One region of the Streptomyces sp. NPDC002306 genome, then DNA from elsewhere that is predicted to be linked to it. Evidence: riboswitches for the same ligand, from Rfam matches in the RefSeq annotation. Region 1 holds a riboswitch; each other region holds the start of a gene.
What was found. A riboswitch is a leader RNA that binds a small molecule or an ion and turns the genes downstream of it on or off. The one in region 1 is predicted to bind cyclic di-AMP.

Region 1 (7,332 bases):
TGGATCCCGAAGTAGGGGAAGGACTGCACCTGCCGGACTCCGTCGATCGGCCGGACGACGTCGTTGACGAAGTCCAGGAGATCCTTCGGGCCGGGGGTGACCACCTCGGCGAACAGGTCGAACCCGCCCGAGGTGAGCACGGAGTAGACCACCTCGGGGCGTTCGGCCAGGGCGTCGGCGACGGCTCTCGGGTCGCCGTCCACCCCGACGCCGAGCAGCGCCATGGCCTGGCCGCCCATCGCCATCGGGTCGGTCACACCGACGACCTGGACGGCCTTGGCGTCCAGCAGGCGTTGCAGGCGCTGCCGGGCGGCCGAGGCGGACAGGCCGACCCTCGGGCCGAGGTCGGCGTACGCGATGCGGCCGTCGGTCTGCAGTTCCCGCAGGATGGCCCGGTCGATGTCGTCCACGTCTCCTGCTCCCCTTCCCGTCCCGACGGCTCGCGACCACCCTATCGGCGCACGTCAGCCGGTCAGTTCGGCCAGCGCGGCGGCGAACACCCCGGTGTGCGTGTCCACGTCCCGCTCCGTGGTGTCCGGGCACATGAGCGCCATGTTGTGGAAGGGGGTCAGCAGGATTCCGCGGTTGGCGAGATAGAGGTGGAGGAAGTCCTCCAGCTCCGGGTCCGCGGCCGCCGCCGACTCCGTGCCGGTGCGTGGCGCGGGCGCGGTGAAGCGGTATTCGGTCCGCGCGCCGAGGCGGCTGACCGACCAGGGCAGACCGTGGGCGTCGATACCCGCCCGGACGCCCGCCTCGAAGCGCTCGGAGAGCTGGGACATGTGGGCGAAGGCCTGGTCGGTGAGGACGTGTTCCAGGGTGGCGCGCATCGCGGCGACGGACAGCGCGTTGCCCGCGAGGGTGCCCCCGACACCGCCCATGTCCACCAGGTCGAGGTCGGCGCGCGCCAGCAGCCGCTCGGCCAGGTCGGCGGAGAGACCGTAGGCGCCCGCGGGGATGCCGCCGCCGATCGCCTTGCCGATGGTCAGCACGTCGGGCTCCAGGTCCCAGGCCGCGGTGCAGCCGCCCGGGCCGGCGGAGAAGGTGTGCGTCTCGTCGTTGACGAGGAGCGTGCCGTACTGCCGGGTCAGGGCGCGGACCCCGGCCAGATAGCCGGGTTCGGGCAGCACGATGCCGATGTTGGTCAGCGCGGGCTCCATCAGGACGGCGGCGACGTCGCCGTGGGCGAGTTCGCGCTCCAGCTGGGCCAGATCGTTGAACTCGGCGACCCGGCTGGTCAGCGTGACGTCGCAGGGCGCTCCGACGTTGCCGGGACGGGCCTCGCCCCGGCCGTCGGGTCCGACCACGATGAGCGACTCGTCGACGCTGCCGTGGTAGCTGTAGCTGTTCACCAGGATCTTGGCGCGGCCGGTGACGGCTCGGGCGAGCCGGATCGCCCACCGGTTGGCGTCCGTCGCCGTGAGCGAGAAGCTCCACCGCGTCGGCCCGAACCGACGGGTGAGTTCGGCGCCGACCCACTCGGCGTCCTCGGTCGGCAGCATCGCGGTCGCCCCGCCGAGTGCGGCGAACCGGTGCTGGACGGCGGCGGCCACCGCCTCCGGCGAGTGGCCGGCCATCGCGCCCGTGTCCCCGAGGCAGAAGTCGATGTAGTCGTGTCCGTCGATGTCGGTCACCCGGGCGCCCCGGGCGGTGTCCAGATAGCGGGGAAAGGCACCGGCCGTCTTGTTCATCCAGGTCATCGGAACCCGGCCGAAGAGGTGCTCGGACCGCGCGTAGGCGGCCTTCGAACGCGGGTTGCGGCGGTCGGCCTCGGCGCCCTCGCGGGCCAGGAGGTGCTGCAGGCGGGTGCGGTCCATGAGTACCTCGGATGACGACGACGGATGACGCAGGAATGCCTGGACCCTACGACCGGATTCGGCGCCTCTTCAAGGATCGGCACTCGAATCAGTCGGCGTGACGATCGATTCCCGCGCCGCCGCACGACCGGAGAGGAGGCAGGCACAGTGGCCCGGCCGGGGGCCTCCGCACCCCGGAGAGGCCACAAGGAAATGAAGGTCACAATTACGTATCGGGCATACCGCCCTTCAACCTTCACATGAGCCGCACAAATTAGCTAAGTTGGCGCCAGGCCGCTCGGAACCCTCCGGCGAATCCCGCCGGGCCGCGCAGCCTCCGCCGAGTCCGGTGAACCACTGCGGCCGCCGGAGCCGGGGACCCAACCGATCTTTGGGGTGAATCGGCCCAACCGCCCTGCGGGGCAAGGGCCGTAGGGCACGCCTTCCGGAACCTCCGCCCGAACCCGACAGCTAACTCGGTAGGCGGTGCACGGAAGGAGTACGTCGCCGATGGCGCCGGAACGCGACACGCGCCCCGCTGGTCTCGGTCTCCCCGACATGCAGGACGCGGTCAGCCGTGAGGAGATCCGGCGACGGATCAACACCCTCTACGACCGCGCCGAGTCGGACACGGGGACCTACAACGCCACCCGCGCGATGTCAGCGGGAAACCGCAGGCCCGCCGAGCCGACGCGCCCCCCGGAGCGCCGGCCGGGCGATCCCGCCCTCGACAGGGTCGCCCAGCAGTGGTTCGACGTGGCGCGCGCCAAGCTGGGCCCGACCGTCGCGGCGGTACTGCCCGCCGACAGGACGCCCGAGCCGCCGGCCGCGGCCCGCCCGGCCCGCGCCGAGCGCCCCGACCGCCCGGCGGAGCTGCCGGCCGGCATTCCGGCCCCCCGTCTCGAACTGGAGGCGCCCGCCAGACGCGTACCGGAGCTCACCGCCGGTCCCGTCGCCGCGCTCCCGGCCGCGCCGGAGCGGGGACGCGACGCCCTCCCGGCCCTTCCGGCGCCCCAGACCGCCCCGGCTCTCCCGGCCGCGCTGCCCGCCGCCTCGCTCTCACCCTCGCCCTCGCTCACCCCTTCGCCCGCGCCCTCGCCCGACAACGGGTCGCGACAGGCCGCGCTGCGGACGACCAAGGGGCAGATCCAGGACAAGATCGCCTCCGCGAGGCGACTGCTGGCCCGCCAGCTGGCCCTGCGCAGCACACCGCCGGCCGAGCTCGAGGCCGCGCCCGCGCCCGCGGCTGAACCCCTGTGGCCCGCCCCCGCCGAGCCGGATCCGCTGTTCGGCGACATCGCCGGCTGGATCGCGCAGCCGGCGACCGGACTCGACACCGGCCTCCCCGTCAGCAGCGGCTACGCGAACACTCCGGTCGACACCGGGCAGTTCAGCCTCCCCGTCGACACGGGCTACACGAACGGTCCCGTCGACACCGGGCAGTTCGCCGTCGTGCCCGCCGTCGTGGGCTACACCAACAGCCCTGTGGACACCGGGCAGTTCAGCCTCCCCCTCGACACGGGCTACACGAACGGTCCCGTCGACACCGGACAGTTCGCCGTCGTACCGGCTGCCATCGGGTACACGAACGGCCCCGCCGACACGGGACAGTTCGCCGCACCCGCACCCGCTCCGGCCCCCGTTCCCGTGCCGGAGCCGTCCTACGGCGGCAAGGCCGCCATGGCGCTCGACTTCGCCCGCGCCCAGATCGGCAGGCCGTGCCTGTGGGGCGCGACCGGACCCGAGTCGTACGACTGCTCCAGCCTGACCCAGGCCGCCTGGCGGGCCGCGGGGGTCGCGCTCCCCCGTACGGCGCTCGACCAGGCCCGCAGCGTCGCGGCGATACCGCTCACCGACCTCCAGCCCGGCGACCTCATCTTCTTCCACGGCGACGCGGGCCACGTCGGTCTCTGCACGGGCAACGGCACGATGATCCACGCCCCGGGCCCGGGTGCCTCCATACGGGAGGAGTCGATCTTCTTCGCCGGCCAGACCGCGATCCACAGCGCGGCCCGGCCCGCCTGAGCCGAAGGCCGTACGGATCGGCCCGTACCGGAGTGTCCGGTGCTGGCCTTCCGTCGCCGGCGGCGGCATGGTGGAGCCATGATTTTCATCGCCGTACGCTTCACCGTCCGTCCCGAGCGCGCCGACGAGTGGCTGTCCCTGGTGGCTCCCTTCACCGAGGCGACCCGCGCGGAACCCGGCAACCTGTTCTTCGACTGGTCGCGCAGCGTCGACGACCCGCACCGGTTCACGCTGCTGGAGGCGTTCGCGGACGAGGACGCCGGGGCCGCCCACGTGGGGTCCGCGCACTTCAAGGCGGGGCTGGCCACGATGGCCGGCGCGGTCGCCGAGACGCCCGAGATCATCAACGTGAACGTACCCGGCCAGCACGGCTGGGGACCGATGGCGGAGCTGGCCCCGCGGCCGTGAGCCCGGTCAGCGTTCGGCCGGGACCGGAAGGTCCTGCGACTCCAGGCTGATCAGCTGGTCCGCCGTGGGGTCGGTGAGTTCGGCGACCCGCTGGGCCTGGCGTTCGGTCATCTCCTGGAAGACCTGCCGGGCCGAGCGGCCGTTGCCGAACCCCTCGCCCCTGGGCAGGCGCTGGAACATGTCCAGGAGCTCCGTGTGGGCGGTGGGCGTGAGCTCGTAGCGGTGCTGCCCGGCCTGGTACTCGACGATGGAGACGAGCTCGGCGGCCGCGTAGTCCTCGAAGAGGAGGGTGCGGCCGAAGCGGGAGGCGAGGCCGGGGTTGGAGCTGATGAAGCGGTCCATGTCGCCGGGGTATCCGGCGGCGATGACGACGACGTCGTCGCGGTGGTCCTCCATCAGCTTGACCAGGGTGGCGACGGCTTCGGTGCCGAAGTCGTTGCCCGCGCCGAGCGGGGCGAGGGAGTACGCCTCGTCGATGAACAGCACCCCGCCCAGGGCCCGGTTGAAGGCGGCGGTGGTCTTGGGGCCGGTGTGGCCGACGTACTCGCCGACCAGTGCCGTCCGGTCGACCTCGACGAGGTGGCCGCGGCGCAGCAGCCCGAGGGCTTTCAGCAGCCTGCCGTAGAGGCGGGCGACCGTGGTCTTGCCGGTGCCGGGGTTTCCGGCGAAGACGAGGTGGCGGCTGAGCGGCGGGGCGGGCAGGCCCGCCTCCTCGCGGCGGCGGACCGTCTGCATCAGCTTGACCAGCGAGCCGACGTCGCGCTTGACCCGGTCGAGGCCGACCAGTTCGTGCAGTTCGCCGAGCAGGTCCTCCAGGGTCTCCTCGGGCTCGTCCGGATTGTCGGCGGCCCCGGAGCGGGCCGGCTCCGCGGCGCCCGGCGTCGCGTGGGGCGAGGCGGGCGCCGGGGCCGGGGTGCCGAAGGCGAGCGGGAGGCCGTCCTTCGTGCAGTCCTCCAGCACCGGGACGGCGCCGTCGTCGACACCGAGCGCCTCGGCGCAGTCGCTGATCCGGCAGTGCCGGAAGAGGGGGTCGGCGGTCGCGCCCACGTGCAGGGCGGGGAAACCGGAGCGGGTGACGTCCAGCGAGGTGAAGGTGCCGCCCGCGCCCTCGGCCAGGAACACGCCGTTCTTGCCCGGGTGATGGATGCGCAGGTTGGTCATCTCCGGCCGGGCACCGGTCCACACGACCGCGCCGGAGCCCGCGCAGTCCTCCAGCGAGCCGCCCGTCACCTTGGCGTCGGCGCCCTCGTCGACCACGAGTCCCGCCGCGCCGGCGCCGCTGACCCGGATCCCGGTGAGGACGGCGGTGGCGCCCTTGGCGACCTGGACGCCGATCTCCCCGGTGCCGGTCACCGTGCTGTGCTCGACGGTGGTACCGGTCGGCGATCCGATGCCGATGCCGGAGGCCGACCCCGAGATGCGGCAGCCGGTGAGCGTGGCCGCGGCCCGTTCCAGCACGCACACACCGGTCATGGCGACGTCGCTGATCCCGCAGTCGGCGAGTTCGAGCCGGGCCTCGCCGGTGGCGTGGACACCGTGCTCGGCGCCGCCGCGCACCCGGCAGTCCGCGAGCCGTCCGACCGCGGTGCCCGCGAGGTGGACGGCGCTGAAGGTGCTGCGGTCGATCCGGCAGTCCGCGAGCTCGGCCTGCCCGGCGCCGGTGACGAGCAGCCCGTTGGCGCCCGCGTCGGCCACGGCGCAGCCCGAGGCGTTCAGCCGGGCGTCCTCCTGGACGACGAGCCCGCTGGCGGCGGCGGCGCGGATGCGGCAGTCGGTCAACTGGGCGCGCGCGGAGCCGGTCAGGTGCACTCCGGCGGCACCCGGCGTCTCGATCCTGACCTCCCCGGCGCTGGCCTCGGTGGTGTCCTCCAGGAGCAGCCCGGCCCGGCCGCTGCCGGTCAGCACCGAGTCGGTCAGCCGCAGCCGCGACCGGCCGCGCAGTCGCATGCCGGATCCGGTCGTACGGTCCAGGCGCAGCCGTACGGCGTCGAGCCGGGCGGTACCGGACAGGACGACGCCGGTGCCGTCCACGCCGGTGACGGAGGTGTCCTCCAGCTCGGCGCGGACAGCTCCGGCCAGGTGCAGTCCGGCCAGCCGGGCTCCTTCCAGGCGGCACCGGCGCAGTACGACGGCGGTGGTGCCGCTCTCCTCGTCGTCCGGTCCCCTGGCCTGGACCCGGCCGCTCTCGATCGTGCACTCCTCCAGCACCAGCCCGGCGCCGGACTCGACCGTTACGGCCGGGACGCCCGGATCGGCGCCCCAGACGGTGAGGTTGTGCAGGGCGCAGTCCGGACCCGTCACGGTCACCGCGGGCACCTCGCCCGGCGGGGCGGCCAGGACGACGCTGCCCCGGCCCTGCTCCGCGGTCAGCACGACCGCCCGGTCCAGCACCAGGGCCTCGGTCCAGGTGCCGGGGGCGATCACCACGAGGTCGCCGGGCGAGGCGGCGCGTACCGCCTCACCGATGGTCCGATAGGCGCCCCGGCCGCCCTGTCCCTTGGGCGCCACGGTGTGACGGGTCATGTCCGTTCCTCACTGGTGCTCGCTGTTGCCACGGCCGCGCTCCGTGCCCCGGCTCAAGGAGCCTGGTACCAGGGCGGACTGATGTTCGCACGGTAGGCGCTGGTCAGGTACAGCGACTGGATCGACTTCTCGAAGAGCTTGAAGGGTAGCTGGACCCAGAAGTCCGCGAATCCCTGCCGGTGGAAGAGCCGGCCGCCGGTGCTCAGCACGAAGACGTTCTTCACCAGGCCGGTGGTGACGGCCGTGGTGAGCGAGGCCGCCGCGTTGATGCCGCCGTCCGCGAGGGCCTCCCAGCCGGAGAGCTTGACGGTGTCCCCGTTGGCGTTGCTCACGCCCCAGACGGCCGCGTTCATACTGCCGTTGACCCAGCCGGAGAGGACGCTGCTGAGGACACCGAAGGAGAAGTCGTAGGTGCCGCCGCGCCAGCGGGTCGCCGTCTCGTTGCCCGCCCACTCGTTGGCCCACGTCTTGTCGTGGTTGCCGGGCCTGCGGGTCCACGGCTTGCCGCCGTCGATGTTGGCGTAGCCCGCCTTGTAGTCGCCGAGGTCGCGGAAGAAGGCGCCGCGGTTCTCGTGGATCGCGG
Region 2 (7,332 bases), on a different contig from region 1:
CGCCGAGTAGGAGTCGGCGGTGTCGACGAAGTTGCCGCCCGCCGCCGCGTAGGCGTCGAGCACGGCGAAGGACTGGGCCTCGTCGGCGGTCCAGCCGAAGACGTTGCCGCCGAGGGCGAGCGGGAAGACCTCGAGGTCGGAGGAGCCGAACGTGCGCAGGGAAGTCATGTACAACATCAACACGCACCCGGGAAGCCCATATTCCGCATATGTCCCGGGAAACGGAAACCGGCAGCCCTGACGTCGGGGGGACGTCGTCAGAGCTGCCGGGGATCGGAGAACGATCAGGGAACTCGGAGCGTTCCGCGGGTCAGGGGGTGAGGCCCTTGCCCTGCAGCCAGGCCATCGGGTCGATGCCGTCCGCGCTGCCGCCCGGGTGGACCTCCAGGTGGAGGTGCGGCCCGGTGACGTTGCCGGTGGCGCCGACGCGGCCGATGACATCGCCGGTGGCGACCTTCTGCCCGACGCTGACGTTGATCGAGGACTGGTGGCAGAACCACAGCTCGGTGCCGTCGTCGAGGGTGAGGATCGTGCGGTAGCCGTAGGAGCCGGCCCAGCCCGCCTCGGTGACCGTGCCGCTGTGGATCGCCTTGATGAGCGTGCCGGTGGGCGCGGCGAAGTCGAGACCGGTGTGGTAGCCGGAGGACCACATCGAGCCGGCCTGGCCGAAGGTCGAGGTGATCGTGTACGAGGAGGTCGGCAGCGTGTACTGCTTGGCGAGCTCGGCCAGGCGCGCGGCCTCGGCCTTCTGCGCGGCCGCCTCGTCCGCCTTCTTCTTGGCGGCGGCGGCCTTGGCCTCCGCCTCCTTCTCGGCCTTGGCGGCGGCGTCGGTGACCGCCTTCTGCGCCGCCGCGGCCTCGGCCGCCGCGGCCTTGGTGTCGACCTGGTCCTGCTGCTGCTCGGCCTGCGCCATGATCCGGCTGCGCAGCGCCTCGCCGGCGTCGGTGGTGCCCTGGGCGGTGTCGGCGGAGGTCACGCCGATGCCGCTGAGCGGGGTCGTGGGGGCCTCGGCGGCCTCCGCGGTGTCGTCGGACAGCAGGGAGCCGACGGAGGGCAGGTCCGGCATGGAGATGGACACCGGCGGCTTGCCGGTGTTGGCGCTGGCCATACCGCCCGCGCTCACGGCGGCTATGACGCCGACGCCCAGGACGGTGGAGCTGCGGGCGAGTCCGCCGCGCTGCTTGGCGACGCGGTGCCGGCCACGTACGGGACGGAGGGACTCCTCGGTGGGGTTCCACTCCTCCCACGGGCCCTCGTCGGTGCGGTAGCTGCCGGAGCCGAACGGCTCGGTGCTGCGCTGACTCGGCACGAACGGGGCTTCGGGGGCAGGCCGGTTGGACGCCACGTGGGCGTGCTCCTTTCCTTCCTTCTCGCCTACCGGGTTAGCTGACGGGTTCGGAGCAGGAAGGTCTCCTACGCGCGTAAACCGCCTGTCGTTCACGGCGGTGTCCGTGCGATTCACCCCAAGGTGGTGGTTCCCCGGTTCCTTGCAGGATTCGGCGCGTGCGCGCGGAGCCGTCGCTTGTGACGGCTGGGACGACCGCGCTGCGTTATCGAACGTTAATAGACACGGGGGCGTGATTCCAAGCTGTTCCACTTGATCATTAACACTTTTTTGGCCTGGACTTACAGCCCATGACCGGCGGAAATCGGGCGAGTTGACCGCAGCGAGCGCTCGGGCGGGAACATCTCGGGAGTCACACGCGTTTTGACGGTGACTCAGATGTGATGCACAGAGGGGTCACCCGATCACCCCGCGTGACGACGGGCCGTTTCTTCACGACTCCGTCCATCGCGGCCCGATCCAGGCATCTGCTCCGTTCCCTCCCCCCTCAGGGCCGTCGTACGGCGAGCAGCGCCATGTCGTCGGCCATCCCGCCGCCCGAGTGCCGGCGCACGTCCTCCGCGAGGGCGACGAGCAGCGCCTCGGGATCGCGGAAGCACCGGCCCGCGAGCCGCTCCTCGGGGTCGTAGAAGCGACCCTGGGTGTCGCGGGCCTCGGACACGCCGTCGGTGTGCAGGAGCAGGGTGGTGCCCCTCGGGAAGTCGCACTCCTGCGCGCGGTCGGGCCAGGTGCCCAGCTCGCCCATGCCGAGCGGCAGGGCGGGTTCGCGGGCCGGCAGCGCGCGCACGCTGCCGTCGGTGTGCAGCAGCAGCGGCGGCGGATGCCCGCGGTTGAGGATCCGGACGGCGTCGCTGCCGTGCGGCAGTTCGGCGAGCACGGCGGTGGTGAAGCCCTCGAAGGCGTCCAGCCCGTCGCGCCGGGTGCCCTCGCGGGCCAGCGCCCGCTCCAGCCGCTGCGCGACCGCCTCCAGGGTCGCCTCCTGCTCGGCTGCCTCCCGGAAGGCCCCGATGACGACGGCCACGGCCGCCACGGCGCCCATGCCCTTGCCCCGTACGTCCCCGACGAGGAGCCGCACCCCGCGCGGGCTGTCCTGCACCGCGTACAGGTCGCCGCCGATGAAGGCGTCCTCCTGGGCGGCCTCGTAGCGGGCCGCGACGTCGTAGCCGCCGATCCGCTCGGCGGGTTCGGGCAGTACCGCGCGCTGGGCGGCCTCGGCGATCTCGCGGGCGCTGGCCAGCCGTCGGTCGCCGCGGCGCACGACGCGGTTGATGACCACGGCCATGGCGGCGACCGTGGCCACGGTGACCATCTCGGTCATCGCGCTCGCGTCGGGGACCAGGGAGAACCGGGCGTGCACGGCGCAGACCGCGGCGAACGCGAAGACCCCCGTGGCGATGGTGCCGGACAGCGTGTACAGCGGCGCCGCCACCAGCGGGGCGGCCGTGAAGAAGGGGGCCGCGGTGAATTCGGGGGGCGTACAGAGGTCGTAGACGATCCCGCCGGCGACCAGCAGGAGGGGGAGGAGCTGGAGGAGGGTCCGGGCGGCGGAGATCCGGCGCTCCGCGCGTTGCTCGCCGGACGGCCGGGGCGCCTCGTCGCCGAGCCCTGGGTCGGGCACCGGATCGGTCGGGAGCCGGCCGCCGGCCCGGGTGCGGGGCACGAGGTAGTCGTCGTAGGCGGTGCCGGGATCCTTGTGCGGCTCCTCACCCGCCGCGTCATGAGGGCGCACCACTCGTCTCCTGCCGTCTCCCGCCACGGAGATCCAGATTCGCCGCAGCCGGAACGGGGAGCGACCGGTGTGAGCCGACCGGCTGACGCGAGCGCCGGGGCGGGGGAACGCGCGTCCCGGCGTGAACGGCATGAACGGCGTGGAAAACACTCAGGGCCGGAATCCATGAACTGGATTCCGGCCCTGAGTCTTCAGTAGCGGGGACAGGATTTGAACCTGCGACCTCTGGGTTATGAGCCCAGCGAGCTACCGAGCTGCTCCACCCCGCGTCGGTGACACCAGCATACGCCATTCGCGGGACCGGATGCACAACGGTTGATTCCCGGCCCGTCGGCGTGGCTCGGTTCAGCCCCGCAGGTGCCGGTTCGGCGCCTGGGCGGCCGCCTCGTACTCCGGCAGTACGACGACGTCGGCGCCCTCGGCGACCAGTACCCCGTTGCCGTCCGCACCGGCCACGAAGGTGTCCGGCTCCCGCCAGGCCGTGACCACCCGCCGTACCCCCGCGTCGAGGATCAGCCGCGCGCACGGCGCCGGCCGGGAGGCCCGCCGGGCACACGGCTCCAGGCTGCTGTACACCGTCGCGCCGCCCAGCCGCGGATCCGCCGGGTCGATCTTCGCCAGGGCCGCCTCCTCGGCGTGCACGACGGGATCGTCGCCCTCCCGGGAGTGGCCGCGGGCGAGCTCCGTACCGTCGGCGGCCACCACCACCGCTCCCACGCTGAACGCGGTCCGCGACGGCGGGCACTGCGCCGCCAGGTCACAGGCGAGCGCCAGCCAGTGCCGGTCGGCGGGCGAGGCGACACCTCCGGCGCCGGGTGCGGTCGGCTCGTAGCGCATGAGGACGACGTCCTCGATCCGCCGGGTCTCCACCAGCCGCAGCCGCCCGCCCTGGTACGCGCCCGGCCCGAACAGGCGGGGCGCGTCCGGGTCGCCCACGAAGAGCGGGGCGAGCACGAGCTGGAGTTCGTCGGCGAGCTCCTCCTGGAGCAGCTGGGTGTGGACGGTGCCGCCGCCCTCGACCATGACCCGCCGCACGCCCCGCACGTCGTGCAGGTGTTCCAGCAGCCGCCGCCAGTCGAGCCCGGCGCCCAGCGTGACGATGTCGGCGGCGATTCCCGCGCGCCGGGCGCGTTCGGCGCCCCGGTCGGTCGTGTAGAGGACCTTCTCGCCGCCGGTGTGCCAGAAGTTCGCCGCCGGGTCCAGCTCACCCGTCCCGCTCACGGTCACCTTGAGGGGGTACTCGGGGCGGCCGGCGGCGACCCGGGCGGCCCGGCGCTCGGGCGAGTTCACCAGCAGCCGGGGGTTGTCGGCGCGGAGGGTGCCGGCGCCGATCAGGATCGCGTCGACGGAGGCCCGTACCTCGTCGACCCGGTCGAAGTCGGCGGGGCCGGAGAGCAGCAGCCGCTCGGGACCGGTGTCGTCGAGACAGCCGTCGAGGGAGACGGCGGCGGACAGCAGGACGTACGGGAACGGCATCGACGCGCTCACTCTCGGCAGCGGGGCTGGGCGGAAACGGCGGGCGGCGGGGGAGTGTGACGGGAACCCTTGGTTCAAGTTTGAAACAAACCTACACTGGCGCCATGACGACCCGCTGGCTCACCCCCGAGGAGCAGCGCGCCTGGCGCGCGTACATGGCCGCCACCCTTCTGGTGGAGGACGCGCTCGACCGGCAGCTCCAGCAGGAGGCCGGCATGCCCCACCTGTACTACTCCATCCTGTCGACGCTCTCCGAGTCGCCCGAGCGGCGGCTGCGCATGACGGACCTGGCCGAGCGGCTGAAGATCACCCGCAGCCGGCTGACGTACGCGGTGACGCGGCTGGAGAAGGACGGCCTGCTGGCGCGCGAGGGCTGCCCGTCGGACCGGCGGGGCAGCATCGCGGCCCTGACCGACGCGGGCATGACGGTGCTGGAGCGGGCGGCGCCGGGGCACGTCGAGACCGTGCGTACGACGCTCTTCGACCACCTCACCCCGGACCAGGTGGGCCAGCTGGAGGAGATCTTCTCGGGGATCACGGGTGCGCTCCAGGGCGACGCGACGGGCGGGGCGCCGGACGACGTGCCGTGGCGCCGCCGCTCCGGTACCCCGAAGCCGCCGTGCCCGTGACGCGTGGCCGAAGAACCACTTCCTCATTGCTTTAAATTTCAAGCGTGGGTTAGGGTCGGGATCTCAGGTTCTGCTTCAAATCTGAAGCAGATGTCCCTCCGGATACGGAGAGCCCGCATGCCCGACTTCCCCGCCGCCACCCAGCGCTCCCGCGTCCGGGTCCCGCTGCGCTTCCACGACGGCTACGGCGTCGACGCCGAACTGGTGACCTTCCACGGCCTGACCGACGGCCAGGAACACGTCGCGATCGTCCTCGGCGACCCGGCGCCCGGCACCACCCCGCTGGTCCGTCTCCACTCCGAGTGCCTGACCGGTGACGTCTTCGGCTCCGCCCGCTGCGACTGCGGCCCCCAGCTGCGCGAGGCCGTCGAACGCATCGCCGAGCGCGGCGGCGTACTGCTCTACCTCCGCCAGGAGGGCCGCGGCATCGGCCTCTACAACAAGCTCGACGCGTACGCCCTCCAGGACCAGGGCCTCGACACCTACGAGGCGAACACCGCCCTCGGCCTCCCCGAGGACGCCCGCGACTACACGGCGGCGGCCCAGATGCTGCGGGCCCTGGGCATCGAGGAACTGGACCTGCTCTCCAACAACCCCGACAAGGCCGGCCAGCTCCGCTCCCTGGGCGCCGTCGTCCGCGAACGCGTCCCCACGGGCGTCTTCACCACCCCGCACAACGTCCGCTACCTCCGCGCGAAGGTCCTCCAGACCCAGCACACCCTCCCCCTGGGAGAACTGTCGCAACAGAACGCGGGCTGACCCGCCCCGCACGGTCAGCCGTGCCCGCGGGCGGTCAGATAGGGATCCCGCCGAAGCACGTCACGACTCCCGAGAAGAGCGCCACCGACGAGCCCGGCGGCGGGCAGCAGCAGCGCCGCGGCGACCCACACCGGTCCGGGCAGAGCGTCCGTACGGGCGATGGGCAGCCCGAGGACGTCACTGAGCGGGCCGGCCAGGCCGACGGACAGGGCGGTGCCGCCGATCGCACCGACCAGACCCGCCACCGCACCGGACAGCACGGCCTCGCCGAGCAGGATCCGCCGCAGCTCGGGCCTGCCGGAACCGAGGATCCGCAGGATGGCGAACTGACTGAGCCGCGCCCGCGTGCTGTCCGCGGCCCGGACGGCACCCAGCACGACGGCGCCCAGCGCCAGCGCGAGCACCGCGACACGCATCGCCAGATCGGCCGCACCGAACAGACCGGGCAGGTTGCGGACCCGGTCGGACACGGGGGAGGCGGAGAATCCGCCCTCCTGAAGCGCCCTGGTGACGGCGGCCACCTGCTTCTGGCTCCGGACGACCACGACGGCGGACTGCGCCCCCTCTTTGTCCTGGAAGACCGCCGGCTGCTGCCCGGCCCGGGCCGCGGCCAGCAGCGCGGCGGTGTCCTGCGAAAGGTAGGCGACACCGGGCCCGTCGGCCTGCCAGGCCGGGTCGTACAGCGCGACGATCTTCAGCGTCACGACAGCGGTGGTGCCGGACGCGGCTCCCGTCGCCTTGGTGTACCCGAAGGCCACGGACCGGCCGAGAAGCGGGACGAAGTCGGTTCCCTGCGCGGTGGCGGGGAGCACGACCTCGTCCGGACCGAGTTCCGCGGGGATCACGCCCCCGGTGACCGGCAGGTCGTCACCCGGTGTCAGGGTGTGGCTGGTCAGGTCGTACGTCCCCTCCTGCTCGGCGTACAGCACGGAGGAGTAGTCGGCGACGACCCGACGGACGCCGGGCAGATCCAGGGTGTCCCGCAGGGCGGACCTGGTGAGGGGACGGACCGACGCGTCGCCCTCGAACGAGCTGAGCTCGATCTGGGTGAGTCCGCCCGACCCCAGCACATCCCGTTCCACAGCCCCGGAGGCACCGGCCACCACCCCGGCGGAGGTGGTCAGCAGCGCGGCCAGGAAGGTGAGGGTGGGCAGCGTCCGGCGCAGGGAACGGCCGTCACGCGCCCAGGTGTAGAGGCTCCAGCGGCTCATCCGAGGTTCCCCTGACGCGCGCTCGCCGGGGTGTCCTCCGCGCCGGCGCTCGCCAGCACTCCCTGGTCGAGCACGTACCGTCGGTCGCAGGTCTCCGAGACCGCCCGGTCGTGGGTGACGAGCAGCACGGCCGCACCCCGCTCGGCGCACGAACGCAGCGCGCTCGTCACGGAGTTCGCGGTC
Region 3 (7,332 bases), on a different contig from region 1:
ACGACTCGGTCCTGCACACCCTGACCCTGATCCAGCGCAACGCGGAGAACGCGAACGAGGTGCGCAGACTCGCCCGCGCCCAGGAACGCGACCTGCGGACCTGGCTCTACAAGCCCGAGGGCACCGGCAAGGACGAGGCCGACGAGCCGACCACCCTCGCCGACGCGGTGCGGCGCAACGCAGCCGAGGTCGAGGACAAGCACGGCGTCCCCATCGAGGTCGTGGTCGTCGGCGACTGCGCGCTCGACGAGCGCACCGGCGCACAGATGCAGGCCGCGAGGGAAGCAATGGTGAACGCCGCCAAGTACGGTGGCGAGGGCGGCGCCGTACAGGTCTACGCCGAGGTCGAGGGAAAGACGGTCTTCGTGTCCGTCCGGGACCGCGGTCCCGGCTTCGACCTCGACTCGATACCCGCCGACCGGATGGGCGTCAGGGAATCGATCATCGGCCGCATGGAGCGGCACGGCGGCACGGCCCGGCTGAGGGCGGTGCCGGACGGCGGCACGGAGGTCGAGCTGGAGATGGAGAGGGTGGAGAAGACGTCATGAGCGATCCGACCGAGGCGACCGGTACGGCGGGGGCGGAGCAGACGGCTGGGCGCCACGTGCGCGTGGTCCTCGTCGACGACCACCGCATGTTCCGCACAGGCGTACAGGCCGAGATCGGACGGACCGACGAGACCGGTGTCGAGGTGGTCGGGGAGGCCGCCGACGTCGACCAGGCCGTCACGGTCATCACCGCGACCCGGCCCGAGGTGGTCCTGCTCGACGTCCACCTCCCGGGCGGCGGCGGCGTCGAAGTGCTGCGCCGCTGCGCTCCGTTGATGGCCGACGCCGAGCAGCCCGTCCGCTTCCTCGCCCTGTCCGTCTCGGACGCGGCGGAGGACGTGATCGGGGTGATCCGTGGCGGCGCGCGGGGATACGTGACGAAGACGATCACCGGCACGGACCTGGTCGACTCCGTCTTCCGGGTCCAGGAGGGCGACGCGGTCTTCTCCCCGCGGCTGGCCGGGTTCGTCCTCGACGCCTTCGCCTCGACCGACGCCCCGCCGGTCGACGAGGATCTCGACCGCCTCACCCAGCGCGAGCGCGAGGTGCTGCGGCTGATCGCCCGCGGTTACGCCTACAAGGAGATCGCCAAGCAGCTCTTCATCTCGGTGAAGACGGTCGAGTCCCATGTCTCGGCGGTGCTGCGCAAGCTCCAGCTCTCCAACCGGCACGAGCTGACCCGGTGGGCGACGGCGCGACGACTGGTGTGAGCGGCGGGCGCCGGCGTCGCGGCCGCCGCCTCTAGAGGTGCTCCGCGACCGGTACCCGCCCCAGCACCCGCAGCGCCCACCGGTAGTGCCGTACGGCCTTCACCACGCCGATCAGGCCCGTCAGCCACAGGATCGTGCCGATGCCCAGGCCGAGGGCGACCTCGCTGTGGGCGGTGCGGCCCGGTGTCGGGCCCGCCGTGGCCGCGAGGGACGCCCACAGGCCGGTCGCGCAGACCGTGAGGGACGACAGCAGCCAGAAGAGGCTGAGGCCGGGGGAGCGTAGACGGGCGTCCGTCGCCTGATGGCGGTCCAGAGCGAGCCAGGCGTCCAGGAGCCGGCGTATCTGGCCGTCCTGGCGGACGGCGAGGACGACGGCGATGACCGGCGGGGTGAGAGCCGCCAGGCCGAGGAGCAGGAAGACGGGTCCGAGGAGGAGCCCCGTCGGGTCCTGCTCCTCGAACTGCTGGAGCGGCAGCACCAGCAGCGACCAGCCGATGATCGCCGCGAGCGCCAGCAGCCACAGCAGCAGCACCCGGTGTACCCCGAGGCTGTGCCGCCTCAGCTCCTCCAGCACCCGCCCCCGGTCGGCCAGCAGCGCTCCCCGGTCCTGCCAGGTCCGTACGTGCGGAGGCGGCGGGGGCGGCGGCAGCGTGGACGAGGACATCGGCACCCTCTCGGACGGCGCCGGGACGGCGACGGATCGGCGGACTGCGGACGGGGAGGCACTGCCACCCCGCTCGTCGACGCTACCGTGCCGCCGCGCTCAAGCCCGTCCCGGCGCCACCCCGCCCGGCCTCATCAGGCCATCCACGAGCGGCTCTTGACCCCCTCCACCCTCTTCGGACTTCCCGTCCACCAGGCACCCGGCACTAGGCGTTCAGCATTCGGTACGCGTCGCACCCGTCGTGGTCACGTCACACGACCCGGGTGGCCCCCGCGAACGGCATCTGGTCGATGGGCGCCAGCCGTACCGGCGCCGAGGGGTTCGGGGCGTGGATCATCTGTCCGTCGCCGACGTAGATCCCGACGTGGGTGATGCCCGAGTAGAAGAACACCAGGTCGCCCGGGAGCAGTTCGGAGCGGGAGACCCGGCGGCCCGCGTCGATCTGCGCGTACGTCGTGCGGGGCAGGGAGAGGCCGGCGGCGCGGTACGCGGCCTGGGCGAGGCCCGAGCAGTCGAAGGCGTCCGGTCCGGTGGCGCCCCACACATAGGGGCTGCCGAGTTTCGAGTAGGCGTAGGAGACGGCGTCCGCCGCGCGGGAGGTGGGCGCGGAGGTCCTGGCCGCCGTGGCCGTCGTGCTCCCGGGTGCCGCGAGGCTGTCCCGCCCGGTCGTCGACGCGCGCGAGGCCCGGCCGGTGCCGCTCGCCGTCGCCAGGTTCGCGCGGTCCGCGGCCGACAGCCGCGACAGCAGCCGCCGTGCCTCGTCCAGTTTCCCGGTGATCGTCTCCTTGTTCCGCCGCAGCTCCGCCTGCCGTGACCTGAGAGAGGTCAGTTCGACGCGTGCGGCGCCGCGTAACTGCTCGATCTCCCGTAGCTGCTTGCGGACGCGCGCGACGGCGCCCGCCTGCCGGTCACCGGCCCGTTCGGCGAAGGCGGCTCCGTCGAGATACCGGTCGGGGTCGTCGGAGAGCGCGAGCCGCAGGGCGGGGTCGATGCCGCCGTCGCGGTACTGGGCGGCGGCGAGAGATCCCAGCGCGTCCCGTGCCGAGTTGAGCCGGTCCTCCCGGCGGGCCGCCTCGTCCCGCAGCGTTCCCAGCCGCTTCTCGGCAGCCTGTGCCTTCTCCTGCGCGCCGTTGTACTTCTCGGTGGCCGCCTCGGCTTCCTGGTACAACTTGTCCACCTTGGCCTTGACCTGCGCCGGTGTCAGATTCGGTGCGGCCTGACCGGTTCCGTCGAACGCCGTCGCGGTCGCCGCGCCCGCGAGGGCGAGGGTGGCGGCGGTACGGGCCGTATTGCCGCTGAGCGAGCGCCGGCGGGGCTTGCGGTGCGCTGCCACGTGGACTTGCACGTCCTTTCGTACGACCGCCTCTTCCGTGTGACCGCCCGGCGGACGCACGGCCGCCAGGGGAGCGGACGCGCGGCCACCGGAAGGCGGTCCACGCGTCCGGCGACGGCCCGCACAGGGGGAGCGAGCCGCCGCCGGACCTTCTCGGCGGTGGTGTCCGACTGCCGCCCCTGGCCCGGGCGGCGGTGGGGAGCCGGTCACCTGGGGCAGGACGCTAAACCCGTCTGTGTCGGTTGGGTAACAGCATGTGCGGAACTGGCGCCGGCGGATCGAACGGTGACCTCAAGTGGCTGCGGTCCCGGCGCGGAGCCGTCGACTTCACGCAGTGTGATGACCGATGTCGGGATTCCCGGACACGTTCGGGCGACGCGGTGCTATGGCGCATATATGCAGCCCGCCGTCGGGTGCGGCGGCCGGTGCCGGGCGGCGGGGGATCCCCTCGTCGGGCTCCGGCCTCATGACGGGATGAAGCCGGCCCCGCTGACCACGGCGAACGTCTTCATCGCGGTGCTGTGGCCGCGGCGCCGGCACGGACGGCCCCCGAGGCCGCCCGGACCGCCGCCACGGCCACCGCGAGCCAGACCGCCACGGCGATCCACAGCAGCACCTCCCCGACCGGCTTCAGCCACGGGACGCCGACGGCGGAGGCGACGGACAGCACCGCCGCCGCCGTCATCCCCATCGGGAACGCGGTAGACCACCGGAGCACGTCGTAGCGCAGCCTCGGCCGCCGCACCTCGGCCACCAGCAGGACGACGTACCAGCACAGGTCGAGCGCCAGCAGACCGACGGTCATGACGCGCAGGGCGCCACGGTCGTCGTCGTTCCACAGGTACAGGCGCGGCCCGTCGGCCGCGAGCAGTTGCGCCCCCGCCAGCGCCGAGATCGCGAGCGCCCCGCCGGCCACCCACTGGTCGCCGGCCCCCTCGACGGCCTGACGCGGGTCGAAGTGGGCCAGGGCCAGGCAGTAGAGCACCAGCCCGCACAGGAACAGGACCAGCGCCGCGTGCGCGAGCCAGGCCGTCGACAGGGCCCCGGCGAGGCCGGCGCAGAGCACCGCGAGCCCCTGCGTGGCCACGCAGCCGAGGAACACCGCCCCGGGCATACGGCGCTCCCAGTGCCGTAGGACGACGACGAGCAGCACCGGCCACAGCACCGCGGCGAGGGCCAGCAGCGCCTCGGCCGGCGTCCGCCACCCCGGCATCGAGAAGCGGGTGCCGAGGACGGCGCTCGCGGCGACCGAGGTGAGCGCGGCGGGCGTGCAGGCACAGCTCACCCAGTCCTCCCGCGCCCACAGCAGCTGGACGACGAAGCCCGCCGCCAGTGCCAGCCAGGCGGCGCAGGCGAGCACCAGGGTGATCCGGGACAGGACCTCGTACCCCGTCAGCCGGAGCGCGACCGACAGGATGCCGGTCGCCAGCACGGCGGCCCCGGCCGCCGGCTGACCGTGCGCCCACCAGGCGCGAAGAGGGGAGGTACGCGGCATGCGGCCGATGCTAAGGAGCGCCGCACGCCGCGCGAGCGGGGCACGCGCGCGGGCGCCCGGAAATACGCGCGGGCGCGGGCAGCCTCGTCAGGCGGGGCGCACCACGCTGTGGATCCCCGGCTCGCCGTCGTAGTAGATCGACTCCTCGCGGACGTACGCGCCGGGCTTGGGGGCGTGGATCATCATCCCGTCGCCGAGGTAGATACCCACATGGCTGACGTCGTCGTAGAAGAAGACCAGGTCACCGGGGCGGGCGGCGGAGAGGGGGACGGTGGTGCCGGCGTTCACCTGGTCGTAGGTGGTGCGCGGGAGGGTGACGCCGGCGGCCTTCCAGGCGGCCTGGGTGAGGCCGGAACAGTCGTAGGAGCCGGGTCCCGTCGCGCCCCAGACGTAGGGCTTGCCGATCTGGGCGCGGGCGAAGGCGAGCGCCTTGTCGGCCTGGGTGTCGTACGAGGAGCCGGAGGACGACGGCGAGGACGTGGACGGGGAGGACGTGGACGGGGAGGCGGGTGCGGACGAGTCCGCCTGCGGTCTCGTGCTCGCGCGCGAGGCCGCCGCCTGTCGCTTCGCGAGTTCCGCCGCCGCGCGCGTGGCCTCCGCCTGCTCGCGCTTCTCGATCTCGGCCAGCCGGGCCTTCTCCTGGGCCGTCAGCTTCGACAGCAGCACACGCGCGTCGGCGAGCTTCCGCTGGACGGCCGCCTTGGCCGTTCGCAGGTCGTCCTGCGAGTCGGTGAGCGTCCGCAGGCCCTCGGCGGCTTCCTGGCGCTTCTTCATCGTCGCGGACCGCTCGGTGACGTAGTCGTCGACCGCGCCCTTCTGGCGCGTGGTCAGACGGCTCATCAGCTGGGCCTGGTCGAAGTAGTCCTGCGGGGAGTCCGCGAGCAGGAAGGTCGCGGTGTCAGGTGCGCCGGCGCCGGTGCGGTACTGCGCGGCGGCGGCGGAGCCGAGCTCCTCGCGTGCCTCGTTGAGCGCCTGGGTGCGCTGGGCGACGTCGTCGAGGAGGGTGTCGACGCGCTTGCGCTGTTTGCCGGACCGCTCTTTGGCCGCGTTGTACTTCTCGGTCGCCGACTCCGCCTGGCGGTAAAGGTCGTCGACCTTCTTCTCGACCTCTTCGAGGCTCGGCCTGCCGTCGTCGGCCGAGGGGGTGGCGTCGGCCGTCTGGGAGAGCAGGGCGACGGAGGTGAGCGCCGCCGTGGCGAGGGCGGGGGTGCGTATGCCTGCTACGCGCGTAGCTGCTGGACGCGACTTGCGGTGCGACGCCAAGGGAGGCGACTCCTTCCACGTTCCGCCTACCGGGTTAGCTGTCGGGTTCGGGCGGATGGATCGGAAGGGTTGCCCTACGGCCGCTCCCCGATGGGAAGCCGGGCCGATTCACCCCGGGTCTCGGTTGGGTCCCCGGCTCCGGTCGCCGTGGCGGCGTACCGAACTCGGCGGAGGGCCGCGCGGCCCGGCGAGGTTCGCCGGAGGGGGTCGTGCGGCCTGCTGGGCACGCTAGCCAACGCGTGTGGCCTCTGTGAAGGTTGATGGGCGATATGCCCGATACATTTTCGTGACCTCAGGTCAGGAGTTGTTCATCTTGGTCGATCGGAGGACTTTTTGGTGATTTGGCCGTAGATGGGCAGATGGTGCTTCGGTCGCGCTGCCGGTGCGACTGCCCGATCGCGGTCGGTGCCGGGGTCGTTCCGTAAGGTGAAAAGGTGCCGGAAGGCCGATTACGGGGGGATGTTCTCAGGGCGGCGGCGGGTTGTCGGTGGGGCGCCCTAGACTCGGAGAGCGATGAGCAGCCTCTTTGACGACAGCTTCCTGGCGGATCTCCAGGCCCCCCGGGCCCATGGGGAGGAACCCCCGCCACCGCCCGAGGACGAGCACGTACCGGAGCCGGTTCCGGACGATCTGTTCGGCGGGAAGTTCGACGTGCCGCCGGACCGGGACGCCTACTATCGCGACGGCGCCCCACGCCCGGCGATCGACCCGGCCTCCCTGCTGGAGGGGCTGAACGAGAACCAGCGCGCGGCCGTGGTCCACTCCGGCGCCCCGCTGCTCATCGTGGCCGGCGCGGGATCCGGCAAGACCCGGGTGCTCACCCACCGCATCGCCCACCTGCTCGGCGAGCGGCACGTGCACCCGGGCCAGATCCTCGCGATCACCTTCACCAACAAGGCCGCGGGCGAGATGAAGGAGCGCGTCGAGCATCTCGTCGGCCCGCGCGCGAACGCGATGTGGGTGATGACCTTCCACAGCGCGTGCGTGCGCATCCTGCGCCGCGAGAGCAAGAGGCTCGGCTTCACGTCGTCTTTCTCGATCTACGACGCCGCCGACTCCAAGCGCCTGATGGCCCTGGTCTGCCGGGACCTGGACCTCGATCCCAAGCGCTTCCCGCCGAAGTCCTTCAGCGCCAAGATCTCCAACCTGAAGAACGAGCTGATCGACGAGGAGGACTTCGCCGCCCAGGCCACCGACGGCTTCGAGAAGACCCTCGCCCAGGCGTACGCGATGTACCAGTCGCGGTTGCGCGAGGCCAACGCGCTCGACTTCGACGACCTGATCATGACGACGGTCAATCTGCTGCGCGCGTTCCCGGA

Region 2: another riboswitch for cyclic di-AMP. It lies ahead of ACWCQK_RS07655 (M23 family metallopeptidase); the one in region 1 lies ahead of ACWCQK_RS22600 (C40 family peptidase).
Region 3: another riboswitch for cyclic di-AMP. It lies ahead of ACWCQK_RS30010 (NlpC/P60 family protein); the one in region 1 lies ahead of ACWCQK_RS22600 (C40 family peptidase).

What each region holds. Positions count from the first base shown of each region.
Region 1 is NZ_JBSFCK010000011.1:93,766-101,097, reverse strand. It holds gene ACWCQK_RS22610 (Lrp/AsnC family transcriptional regulator) at 1-410, opposite strand, end outside; gene ACWCQK_RS22605 (transaminase) at 465-1,814, opposite strand; cyclic di-AMP (ydaO/yuaA leader) riboswitch at 2,122-2,295, shown strand; gene ACWCQK_RS22600 (C40 family peptidase) at 2,304-3,818, shown strand; gene ACWCQK_RS22595 (putative quinol monooxygenase) at 3,897-4,226, shown strand; gene ACWCQK_RS22590 (right-handed parallel beta-helix repeat-containing protein) at 4,233-6,749, opposite strand; gene ACWCQK_RS22585 (hypothetical protein) at 6,803-7,332, opposite strand, start outside.
Region 2 is NZ_JBSFCK010000002.1:707,663-714,994, reverse strand. It holds gene ACWCQK_RS07660 (aldo/keto reductase) at 1-168, opposite strand, end outside; gene ACWCQK_RS07655 (M23 family metallopeptidase) at 311-1,345, opposite strand; cyclic di-AMP (ydaO/yuaA leader) riboswitch at 1,357-1,512, opposite strand; gene ACWCQK_RS07650 (PP2C family protein-serine/threonine phosphatase) at 1,833-3,005, opposite strand; tRNA gene ACWCQK_RS07645 (tRNA-Met) at 3,270-3,343, opposite strand; gene ACWCQK_RS07640 (dihydrofolate reductase family protein) at 3,420-4,550, opposite strand; gene ACWCQK_RS07635 (MarR family winged helix-turn-helix transcriptional regulator) at 4,655-5,179, shown strand; gene ACWCQK_RS07630 (GTP cyclohydrolase II) at 5,297-5,938, shown strand; gene ACWCQK_RS07625 (FtsX-like permease family protein) at 5,953-7,149, opposite strand; gene ACWCQK_RS07620 (ABC transporter ATP-binding protein) at 7,146-7,332, opposite strand, start outside.
Region 3 is NZ_JBSFCK010000021.1:29,525-36,856, forward strand. It holds gene ACWCQK_RS29985 (ATP-binding protein) at 1-548, shown strand, start outside; gene ACWCQK_RS29990 (LuxR C-terminal-related transcriptional regulator) at 545-1,258, shown strand; gene ACWCQK_RS29995 (hypothetical protein) at 1,290-1,922, opposite strand; gene ACWCQK_RS30000 (NlpC/P60 family protein) at 2,173-3,255, opposite strand; gene ACWCQK_RS30005 (tellurite resistance/C4-dicarboxylate transporter family protein) at 3,764-4,750, opposite strand; gene ACWCQK_RS30010 (NlpC/P60 family protein) at 4,838-6,013, opposite strand; cyclic di-AMP (ydaO/yuaA leader) riboswitch at 6,022-6,179, opposite strand; gene pcrA (DNA helicase PcrA) at 6,527-7,332, shown strand, end outside.